2 regions of the Lysinibacillus irui genome follow, and region 1 is predicted to be linked to the other one. Evidence: predicted binding sites of a transcription regulator. Region 1 holds the regulator's gene; the other holds the start of a gene.

The links. Region 1 encodes LexA, which represses DNA repair genes until DNA is damaged. Its sites were predicted from a motif close to CGAACATATGTTCG; they were not measured.
Region 2: parE (DNA topoisomerase IV subunit B) is a predicted target of LexA. The motif match lies at 3,567-3,580, and genes of this name have one in related genera.

What each region holds. Positions count from the first base shown of each region.
Region 1 covers NZ_CP113527.1:1,206,526-1,212,210, reverse strand. Annotated here, with positions in the region: gene OU989_RS05725 (GNAT family N-acetyltransferase) at 1-213, shown strand, start outside; gene OU989_RS05720 (DJ-1/PfpI family protein) at 210-749, shown strand; gene OU989_RS05715 (helix-turn-helix transcriptional regulator) at 840-1,031, shown strand; gene def (peptide deformylase) at 1,024-1,596, shown strand; gene OU989_RS05705 (YneB family resolvase-like protein) at 1,637-2,302, opposite strand; gene yneA (cell division suppressor protein YneA) at 2,299-2,613, opposite strand; gene lexA (transcriptional repressor LexA) at 2,779-3,396, shown strand; gene OU989_RS05690 (gamma-glutamyl-gamma-aminobutyrate hydrolase family protein) at 3,506-4,228, opposite strand; gene OU989_RS05685 (prepilin peptidase) at 4,261-5,013, opposite strand; gene OU989_RS05680 (DUF2339 domain-containing protein) at 5,297-5,685, opposite strand, start outside.
Region 2 covers NZ_CP113527.1:2,296,966-2,302,650, reverse strand. Annotated here, with positions in the region: gene OU989_RS11585 (Ger(x)C family spore germination protein) at 1-355, opposite strand, end outside; gene OU989_RS11580 (spore germination protein) at 385-1,926, opposite strand; gene OU989_RS11575 (HesB/YadR/YfhF family protein) at 2,140-2,430, opposite strand; gene plsY (glycerol-3-phosphate 1-O-acyltransferase PlsY) at 2,450-3,052, opposite strand; gene parE (DNA topoisomerase IV subunit B) at 3,601-5,577, shown strand; gene parC (DNA topoisomerase IV subunit A) at 5,574-5,685, shown strand, end outside.

The sequences.
Region 1 (5,685 bases):
GTTTTAGATTATGGCTTCACCGAAATGAAGCTTCATAGAATAATTGCAACATGTCAGCCCGAAAATATCGCTTCATATAGGGTCATGGAAAAGATAGGTATGCGACGTGAAGGTTTTTTTAAAAAATGTATACCGCATGGTGAAGATTGGTGGGATGAATTTTATTACGCCATTTTGCAGGAAGAGTGGACGAACAAAGGAGAGTGTGAATGAAGAAAACGGCTGTATTATTATACCCTCAATTTAGTGAATATGAATTAAGCGTGGCCTTGTCTATATTAATGCAAGGTGGCAAACCTATCATCACCCTAGGTTTAAACAATGAACCAATACGCGGGGAATCGGGTTTATGCTGTGTAGTGGATTCTCTAATAAGCGAGGCGAACTTAGCTGATATTGATAGTCTTGTATTGCCAGGATGCATGGACATATCTTACCTACAACAAGAACAGGAAATATTCGATTTTATACGTGCAATCCACGATAAAGAAGGCATTATCGCAAGTATCTCTAGCTCCCCCTATTTATTAGCAAAGGCTGGAATTTTAGCAAACAAACAATACACGGTTGGTTTGCCTTTAGATGGAATAAGACAGTTAGGGATTTTTGATCTACGACATTATTCTGACGAACTCTTTGTGCAAGACGGCCATATCATTACAGCACGTGGTAGAGCCTTTATTCAATTCGGTATTAATTTAGGGAAAGCGCTAAATCTAAATTTTAATGCCAACTGGTATGAAAAATAAAACACTCCACATGTCTAATTCCTTGGACATCTCTTGTAGATTTTCGCTATAATAATGTCTAATACTTCGGACAAAAATGGAGGAGTAAATCTGAAGAATATTATCAAAGTTTTGAGAAAAAGATTAGGAATAACACAAGCTGCTCTTGCTAAGGAATGCGGGGTTGTCAGACAAACAATCAATTGTATTGAAAATGATAAGTACGATCCGACGCTTGAGTTAGCTTTTAAAATTGCTAAAGTCCTCAATAGTCGTATTGATGAGGTGTTTATCTATGAATAGATTTCATCCTAATTATATGATTACTATGAAAGATTTCGTAAAAGAGGACTCCGTATTATTACGAAAACAAACACAAGAAGTGACAATCCCTGTGACAAAAGAAGACCAACATACATTATTATCAATGCTGCAATATTTAAAAAATAGCCAAGATCCAAATCTAGCAAAAAAATATAAGCTTCGACCTGGAAGTGGACTATCAGCTAACCAAATTGGCGTAGATAAACGAATGTTTGCTATATTTTTTGATGACTATGAAATGATGTTGATCAACCCTAAAATAATCAGTCATTCTGTAAATATGATTTATTTACCAGAGGGAGAAGGGTGTTTATCTGTTAATCGACCAGTCCATGGTTTTGTGCCAAGATATGAACGTATTAAGGTTAAAGGTTATAACATTAATGGACAAGAAATCATCGTGCAGTTACAGGGCTATGGTGCAATTGTTGTCCAACATGAAATCGACCATCTAAACGGCATTATGTTTTATGATCGAATTAATAAAGAACACCCTTTTAAACTACCTACTAACGTAAGCATAGAAAGCTTATCTTCCTATTAATAGCGAAGTACAGAAGATAAAAAAAGATTAGCAGGCTATATCATTTTCCTGCTAATCTTTCTTGATGTTCTTGAAATCTGCGATGGACAGTCGCTTTACTAACTTCAAAACCTAACCCTCTAAGCGTTATAGAAATTTCTTCAAAGGTAAATCCACGTTTACGCAGCTTGACAATTTCATCTACAGGTAGTTCCTTACGCTCCTGACCATGCGGGTTACCTCGATTCGATAAATTATTTTCAGGACGGAAGCCATTCTCTACAGCACGACGCATACCTCTACGTATTTTAGCATTATGTATTCTACGCTGGTATTCCTCTACTATCGCTAAAATCTCAAGCAGCATCGTGTCCATTTCGTTTAGTTGAACCGGTCCTGCATCACGCATAGAGAAAACATCTGTTGCTGATTTTTGTAACAAATGCAACACAGCCATCCTTGCATTTCCACGTCCTAAACGTGTTTCATCTTGTACAAAAAGGGCGTTAATCCCCTTTTCTTTAATGAAATCAAGCATTTCAAGTAAGCCCTCACGTTCTACATCGTAGCCGCTGTGCTTATCCTTAAAAACGCCCTTCACCTCATAACCTTGCTCTTTTGCATAGCGCAGTAACTCTTCTTGTTGGCGCTCTAAAGACGAGCTTTGTGTTTCCTTTTCAGTACTTACACGGCAATAGACAACAGCCGACAGTTGATTATTGATCATTGTTCGTTTCTCGCAATTTCAATGGTATTGATGGGATCGGCATGATTACTCACTACAGGAATGACTAGAGATTTTCCTGCCACAATTTTAATATCCGCTAGCTCATTTTCTGTTTTCACAAGCTTAATCCAATCTTCAGTACTCATTTTACCACGGTATTGCTCTGCTAACGACCATAAGCTATCCCCGTGTTCGATTTGAATTTCAGCGTAACTAACGTGTCCTGGATCAGTAATGTAAAGATATCCTGCAAATAGTAGACAAACTCCCATCAAGATTGAAATATGTGTGTTTTTCTTTAACCATGTCATGTTCATAACCCCTTTTTAGAATGTTTGTTCGGAATGTATGTTCTCATAATAAAGCGAACAAACGTTTTTGTCAAACACTTTTCGAACCTATGTTTGCATACGTGTTCGCATTCTGTTATACTATCAAATAAGAAGAATGATATTAGAAAAAAGAGGTGAGCACTCATGAAAAAAGTTTCAAAAAGACAAGAGGATATTTTAGCTTTTATTAAAGAAGAGGTACGAGCTAAGGGCTATCCACCATCAGTACGAGAAATCGGGGAAGCAGTTGGACTTGCTTCAAGTTCCACTGTTCATGGTCATCTAGCTCGATTAGAACAAAAAGGCTTTATTCGTCGAGATCCAACAAAGCCACGTGCGATTGAAATTCTAGAGCCTGAAGAATCCATTCAAAAGCAACAAGTAATTCATGTTCCACTTGTTGGTAAGGTTACAGCCGGTTCTCCTATTACAGCTATTGAAAACATTGAAGAGTATTTCCCGCTACCAGATACGTATGGCACAAGTGAAGATCAATTGTTCATGCTTGAAATTATGGGGGAATCAATGATTGAAGCAGGAATTTTAGATGGGGACTTAGTCATTGTGAAGCAAAAGGCAACTGCCAATAACGGTGATATTGTTGTAGCTATGACAGCTGAGGATGAAGCCACTGTAAAACGTTTTTTCAAAGAAAAAAACCATTTCCGTTTACAGCCTGAAAATTCATCCATGGAGCCAATTATTGTCGATCAAGTTTCTATTTTAGGACAAGTTGTTGGTCTCTACCGTCGTGTGCATTAATTACGAAAATAGGTATCGAGGATTATATGTTCCTTATGAGCATGTATCCTCTTTTTTACGCAAAAAAAGAATCCACATACTAGCATTGGATTCTTTACTCTATGCCCTTCTAAGCTTCTTTTTTGAACTTTAAGCTAGCCTCTACAAATGCTGAAAATAATTTTTTAGCGTTCTCTTCTCCTGCTATGGCCATTTCCTCAGGATGCCACTGAACTGCCAAGCAAAATGGTAAATCTTCATGAACTACCGCTTCGATAATACCATCGCTTGATTTCGCTGCTACTTTTAATTTCTCTGCTAGAACATTCACAGCCTGATGATGAAATGAATTTACAGCAACTTTCTCTTGTTCTAAAATAGTTGCTAATAAATTATCTGCAATAATCTGTACATAATGAGTAGCTACAGCTCGACCTGATTGCTGTGCATGTTTAAGCAACTTCGTACTAAAATGGTCACTATCAATGTCCTGATATAAAGTACCACCTAATGCGACATTTAAAATTTGGATTCCACGACAAATACCGAAAATAGGCATTTTTCGTATAAAAGCAGCTTCAATTAAAGCTAGTTCAACTGTATCCCTCGCTGGATGAATTTTCCCTAGCTTTGGTGATGGCTCTGCTCCGAATAGAAATGGATGCACATCATAGCCACCCGATAACAATAAACCATCTGTAAGAGCTAAAATTTGAGCCGCATCCTCCTCAACACCTAAAGGAATAATAAGCGGAATTCCTCCCGCCTCAATAATACTTTGACTGTAAGCAGCATTTAAATGAGCGGATAAATCATCCTCCACAAAGGCTGTAATGCCAATAACCGGTTTCACTTGCTTCCCTCCATATACTTGAAGATTGACAATTACCAAAAACCTAAATACCAATTGATTAATGAATCACCATAAAAATAAACAATGATCGCTGCTAAGGCGATAGACGGACCAAAGGGGAAGGGTGTTTTTCTTCCTTGCTTACGCTTGAACAAAATGATAACCCCCACAATCATACCGATAACTGCCGCCAGAAATAGTGTTAACAGTGTATTGATTGTGCCAAGAACGAGTCCAATTAAAAAGAATAATTTAATATCTCCTCCACCCATGCCACCATTCGATATAACCGCAATAACATATAGTATGCCAAAACCAACGACAGCACCCACAAGACAATCCCACCATGGTGTTAATGGCGATAGTACCCGACCTACAACGAGGAATGGTAAAAAGAATATAAGCACCCTATCTGGGATGAGCATATAGGCTAAATCCGAAACAATAATAATAACGAACAAGGAGATAAATAAAAGCGCTACAATAAATTCTATGCCCCAACCTAGCCGCCAATAAGCAAAGGCAAACAAAACACCTGTCCATATTTCTATTGCTGGGTATATCCAACAAATTGTATAGCCACAGCTTCGACATTTCCCCCCTAAAAACACATAAGACAATACTGGTACTAAATCAATCATCTTTAATTGTCTATTACAGTTGATACAATGTGAAGGAGGATGGACAATCGATTCCTTCTGTGGGACACGTAAACCTACCACATTATAAAAAGAGCCAAAGACAAGCCCAAATAAAAATATAAAGATTGTATAAGCCATTTCCATTTTTTTGACCTCCTAAACCAATAGGAGCCCATACAAATCGTATGGTTCGCCTATCCATGTAAGTATTGTTCAATAACAAGTCCTCCTAACATTGTTAGGTTATTAAAGAATCTATTAAAATACTTGTCGCTATGGAAAATTTGGATAAAAACAATAGAGAATGAATGATGTAAGATTAGGGAAATGTTGAACTTTAAAAAGCGGGGAATATAGTAAGGTTTCGATATCATTTTAACATAATGTAAAAAGAGATTCCAAAATACATTGGAATCTCTTTTCTTCTTTATTTCCTCAACAACCTACCCGACAACAGCATGCCAATCCCACCAATTGTAATAAACAGAATTGCTCTAATTAATAAATCAAGTGCGGATAAGTCAAAGAATATAAGCTTAATAAACGCCATGACCAAAATGACAAAGCCTGTTGTACGGAGTGTTTTAAGATGATGTTTTGAACCAAGCCATAATGAAACACTGGCCGTCAAGAATAATGTGATCGTTGTAAGGGCAATGCTTAGCTTCCAATCTAGTACGTTATTATTCGTAAACTGTTGAATCAGCCCCCAAATAGAAATCATTGTGAGTACAATACCAGAACTTACAATAGCATCGACATATTTCCCTAGACGATCTTCATACAATCGGTAAATAAGCCCTTTTACAAAGATAT
Region 2 (5,685 bases), 1.1 Mb from region 1:
TTAAATCAAGTGATTCACTGATTCCTTCTTTTGCGAGCTCTTCTCCTAAGACGACTACTTGCAGATGAGCAAAATAGGGTTTCCGTGCTGCAAGTGTTGTCATTTTGCGAATAGCCTCAAAGATAGTCTCACCCCTCGCATGATAGCTAATAACAGGGGAGCGTTGTGTGGAGGCTTGTTTCATCGACACTTCACTAGGATCGACAATCTGCACAGTGACCTCATATGCATCGTCTATTTTATCTATTCCAAGTGCAACGACAATGGCTAATTCATTTAATTCACGCTTACTCCAGCAACCACTTAATAATAAAGTGAGGATGCAAAGTAAGCCGATCACTTTTATTTTCGCCATATTTAATTTCCTCATTTATTCAGTAGTGATTACCTCTTTTTTACATCTTTATATTGATGGCCTCTGACAATGTTTTTCTGGTTAACTAAACGAGGTCGTGTTAGTAACTTTCTACGTGGGAATAATAGAAAGGCATCTTTTTGATCCTTCAGGACTAACGGTGCAAAAGGGCTTAAATAAGGTACACCAAATGATCGAATACTACATAAATGTAGAATAATCAACATAATGCCAAACATTACACCAAATAAACCAAACATCGCAGCACAAATCATTAATGGAAACCGTAGCACACGAATAGTATTCGATAGGCCATAAGCAGGGAAGAGGAAACTACAAATGGCTGTTAAGGCGACAATGATGACCATTACAGCAGAAACAATGCCTGCTTCAACCGCTGCTTGACCAATAACTAAGGTACCTACAATCGACACAGCAGGACCGATTGTTCTTGGCATACGAAGTCCAGCTTCCCTCAAAACCTCAAAGGCAATCTCCATTATGAGTGCCTCTACTACAGCTGGGAAGGGGACGCCCTCCCTTTGCGATGCAATACTGATTAACATTGGTGTTGGCAGCATTTCTTGGTGAAAGGTTGTAATGGCTACATACAGTGATGGTGCTACTAATGCTAGACTAATACCAAAAAAGCGCAATATGCGGATCAGGGAGCTTATCATCCAATGCTGATAATAATCTTCTGCTGACTGTAAAAAAGATGTAAATAACGCTGGCACCACTAAGACAAAGGGTGTTCCATCTACTAAAATCGCTACTTTCCCATCTAATAATTCACCAGCAATGACATCGGGACGTTCGGAGTTGTAGATAGTTGGAAACATGGTATTTTTAGAATCCTGAATGAAATCCTCAATATAACCACTTTCCAATATGCCATCAATATTGATGCGGTCTAAACGAGCTAATACCTCTGCGACAATTTTGTCGTTCGCGATGCCATTAATATACATGACTGCTACATCTGTTTGTGTGACATCACCGATAATACGTGATTTAATCCAGAGGTTTGGACTTTTTATTTTACGACGGATTAGGGCTGTATTGGTACGAAGTGTTTCCGTAAAGGATTCCCTAGGTCCTCGTATAACCGATTCCGTCGATGGTTCTGTTACTGCTCGATCTTTCGCACTTCTTGTGCTGGTCACTATCCCTTCAGCAAAGCCATCTAATAATATAACCGTTTCACCATTGAGAATAGCTTGGTAGAGCGTTTTAAAGTGCTCAATATTTTTTACATCACCAACTGTTAAATAGGAATTTCGGACATATTCATTAATGGTTGTAATTTCAATATCTTGTTCTTCCTCAATGTTAGCCATCAGTTTATCAATAACAGAATCGGAAATGGTTGTTTTATCTGATAAACCATCAATCGATATAATGGCTAGGTGATGAGGTTCAGTTTCACCAATAGTAATTTTTCGTATAATGATGTCATTGCTATGACCGAGTGAGTTCTGAATGATTTTTAAATTTTTAGCAAGGGACGTGTATAACAAATCGTTCATAGTATGGGATGGGGAGGTATCAATATTGTTAGACGTGGACATGTGTTTTCCTCCTCAAATGGACGTTCATTACCATTAGAGTGGACAAATTTTTTACCAGATAAACGAAGAAGGCATGAAAATCTGCCATGGATTTCTACTGGATGTCTTCTCAGCTTCGGGTACCGCTAAAGATTACTTCAACGTAACAACCTTGGACCATGAAGCGAAATAAAAAACAATGTTTCCTTTCATATGCTGAAAGGAAACACTGCTTTATGTACGATAATCATATTGTAATTCATCTTTACTTGCATCAACGTCAACATGTAGATTGTGATCGTTAAAGAACCAGAGGTCTTTCTCTTCAATGTAATAGGTTACACCATCAATTTCTGTTTGAACACCTATAGCGATCGGTTCTTCACGAGTCATGCCAAGTGAAAAGCCTTCGTGAAAAGGACTAGAACCACCATAGCGTGCATAAAAGCGAATGGTATCACCTGATTCTACTTCCATTTCCTGCTTGAACCATTGTAGGGCTTCATCTGTTAATGCAATGTTCATTTCGAATGCTCCTCTCTTCCTACAGCCATTTTACCTTTGGCTCGGTGCCGTTTTTAATCCGTGAAATATTGGCACGGTGACGATAAATAATAAAAGTGAATAAAAAGGCTACCAAAATGCCTAATGCAAAGTCACCTGTAACAAAATAATAAACGATTGCATAAATAAGTGCTACTAAAGCGGCTATCATAGATGTTAAACTAACGATTTTAGTAATTTTTAATGTCACAATAAAGGCAATAAATAATAGGACAAACAGTGGCCATGAATAGCCTAATAAAACACCCGCAGAGGTTGCCACTGCCTTCCCACCACGGAAGTTGGCGAAGATCGGAAACATATGGCCGATTACGGCAACTAGGCCGAGTAGTAAAGGATGGAGCATACTGTCAGAGAAAATAGGAAGTGTCACGAGTAACACTGCGGCAGTTCCTTTTAAAACATCCATCACGGTCACCACGATACCCGCTTTTTTTCCTAACGTGCGGAAGGTATTGGTTGCACCTAGATTACCGCTCCCGTGTTCACGAATATCTGTGTTATAAAAAATTTTGCCTATCCATAATCCAGAAGGTATAGAGCCAATTAGATAAGCACATAAAATAATAAGTCCATTGATCATAGCTGGACTCCTTTCATTCATAGTCAATACTTGGTACTAATAGTTTGTAACAAGTATTTTACACTTTTTCTTGCTAATCTACAATGTTATGAAGGAGATTTCATTATGGGTCTTGAATTCAATTACCATAGGGTAGTCTTTTAGACATGAGAGGATCAGTTGTGGAAAAAAGCCTTTTTAAAAATATAGGCATAAAGGCAATTTTGTCAATCGTTCATTCCTTTGGTAGAATAGAAGTCTAACTTTATCCAGTTAATCGCGAGATACATCGTAGCACTTTCATCGCTCGAGATGGGAAGCCAAACAAATGGAAGTGAAACTAAATAGGCTACTATGCGTCAAACGATAATGGATAGTAGTAGCAGTCTGTCTTGCTTAAATTCCAAATTTAAGCAACTGTTGAAGATGTTTACTATAAAAAGAATCAAAACTGTGAGCAATTTTTAAAATTTTATTGGACCTGTCGCTAGCTATTGACAGGAAATGCTATTATTATTAGGATGAGAACATAAATAGAACATGTGTTTGTTTTTTGGAGGGGAATTTTTTTGACGAATAAACAGTCACCTAGCGTCTATAATGATGACGCTATACAAGTATTAGAAGGATTAGAAGCGGTACGCAAACGACCCGGCATGTATATCGGTTCGACGGATGGCCGTGGACTTCATCACCTTGTGTATGAAATCGTAGATAATGCGGTAGATGAAGCACTGGCTGGCTTTGGATCTCATATTATTGTCAAGATTCATCAGGATCAGAGTATCAGCGTGCGAGACTTTGGCCGTGGTATGCCAACAGGTATGCATAAAATGGGCAAACCAACCCCTGAAATTATTTTTACTGTGCTGCATGCAGGCGGTAAATTTGGACAAGGGGGCTATAAAACAAGTGGTGGCTTACATGGTGTAGGTTCTTCTGTAGTCAATGCACTCTCAACGTTTTTAGAGGTTACCATTCATCGTGACGGTAAAAAATATCGTCAGCGTTTTGAGAACGGTGGACATCCTGTTACAACGCTAGAAGAAATAGGACAAACAAAGCAAACAGGTACTCTTGTTCATTTCCTACCGGATGACAGTATTTTCTCTGTCACAAAATTCAATTATGATACGTTAGCAGAGCGTTTACGTGAGTCAGCCTTTTTACTAAAAGGGTTAAAAATTGAATTAATTGATGAGCGCGAGGAAGGCAAAAGTGATGTGTTCTTTTATGAGAATGGCATTGAAGCTTTCGTTGCGTATTTGAATGAGGAAAAAGACGTCCTTCATCCGGTGAAGTATGTAGAAGGTATCCAGGATGAAATCGAGGTAGAGTTCGCCTTCCAATATAATGATGGTTATTCGGAAACGATTTTATCCTTTGTTAATAATGTTCGTACACGTGACGGTGGAACACATGAAACAGGTGCGAAAGCAGCATTAACGCGTGTATTTAATGAATATGCACGAAAAATTGGCTTGTTAAAGGATAAGGATAAAAACCTTGAGGGGACTGATATTCGTGAAGGCTTAGCGGCCATCGTCTCTGTTCGTATTCCAGAGCATTTATTGCAATTTGAAGGACAAACAAAGGGCAAGCTTGGGACAAGTGAGGCTCGTTCTGCAGTAGATAGTGTAGTGTCTGAGCAAATTTTGTATGTACTAGAGGAAAATGCGGAGTTATCAGCTTCTCTTGTGCGTAAAGCCATTCGTGCGCAGCAAGTACGTGAAGCTGCTCGTAAAGCGCGTGAAGATGCACGAAACGGCAAGAAAAACAAAAAAGGTAGTACCATTCTGTCTGGTAAACTAACGCCTGCACAGTCTCGGAATGCCGCAAAAAATGAATTATACTTAGTCGAAGGTGATTCTGCTGGGGGCTCTGCGAAACAAGGGCGCGACCGTACATTCCAAGCGATTCTGCCACTGCGCGGGAAAGTCATTAACACGGAAAAAGCCAAGCTACAGGATATTATGAAAAATGAAGAAATCTCAACGATTATCCATGCGATTGGCGCAGGTGTTGGTACAGACTTTGCTGTAGAAGATTCCGCTTATAATAAAGTAGTAATCATGACCGATGCTGATACGGACGGAGCTCATATTCAAGTATTGCTATTAACGTTCTTCTATCGATATATGCGCCCACTTATTGAAGCAGGAAAAGTATATATCGCGCTACCACCACTTTATAAAGTTTCTAAGGGTACTGGAAAAAAAGAAGTCATTGAATATGCTTGGACAGAAAGCGATCTACAAAAGGCCATCAAAAAAGTTGGAAAGGGTTACATATTACAGCGTTATAAAGGTCTTGGAGAGATGAATGCAGACCAGCTTTGGGATACAACGATGAACCCTGAGACACGGACATTAATTCGTGTCACAATCGAGGATGGTGCACGTGCAGAGAGACGTGTCACGACGTTAATGGGTGATAAGGTAGAACCCCGTCGTAAATGGATCGAAGCCAATGTAGACTTCGGTATGGAGGATGATGCCAATATTTTAGAGAATGAATTCATCCAACAAGAGGAGGACCAAGCATGAGTAGTACGGAAAAGTTTCAAGATTTACCTTTAGAAGAAGTAATGGGTGACCGCTTTGGTCGCTATAGTAAATATATTATTCAAGACCGCGCGTTGCCTGATGCACGTG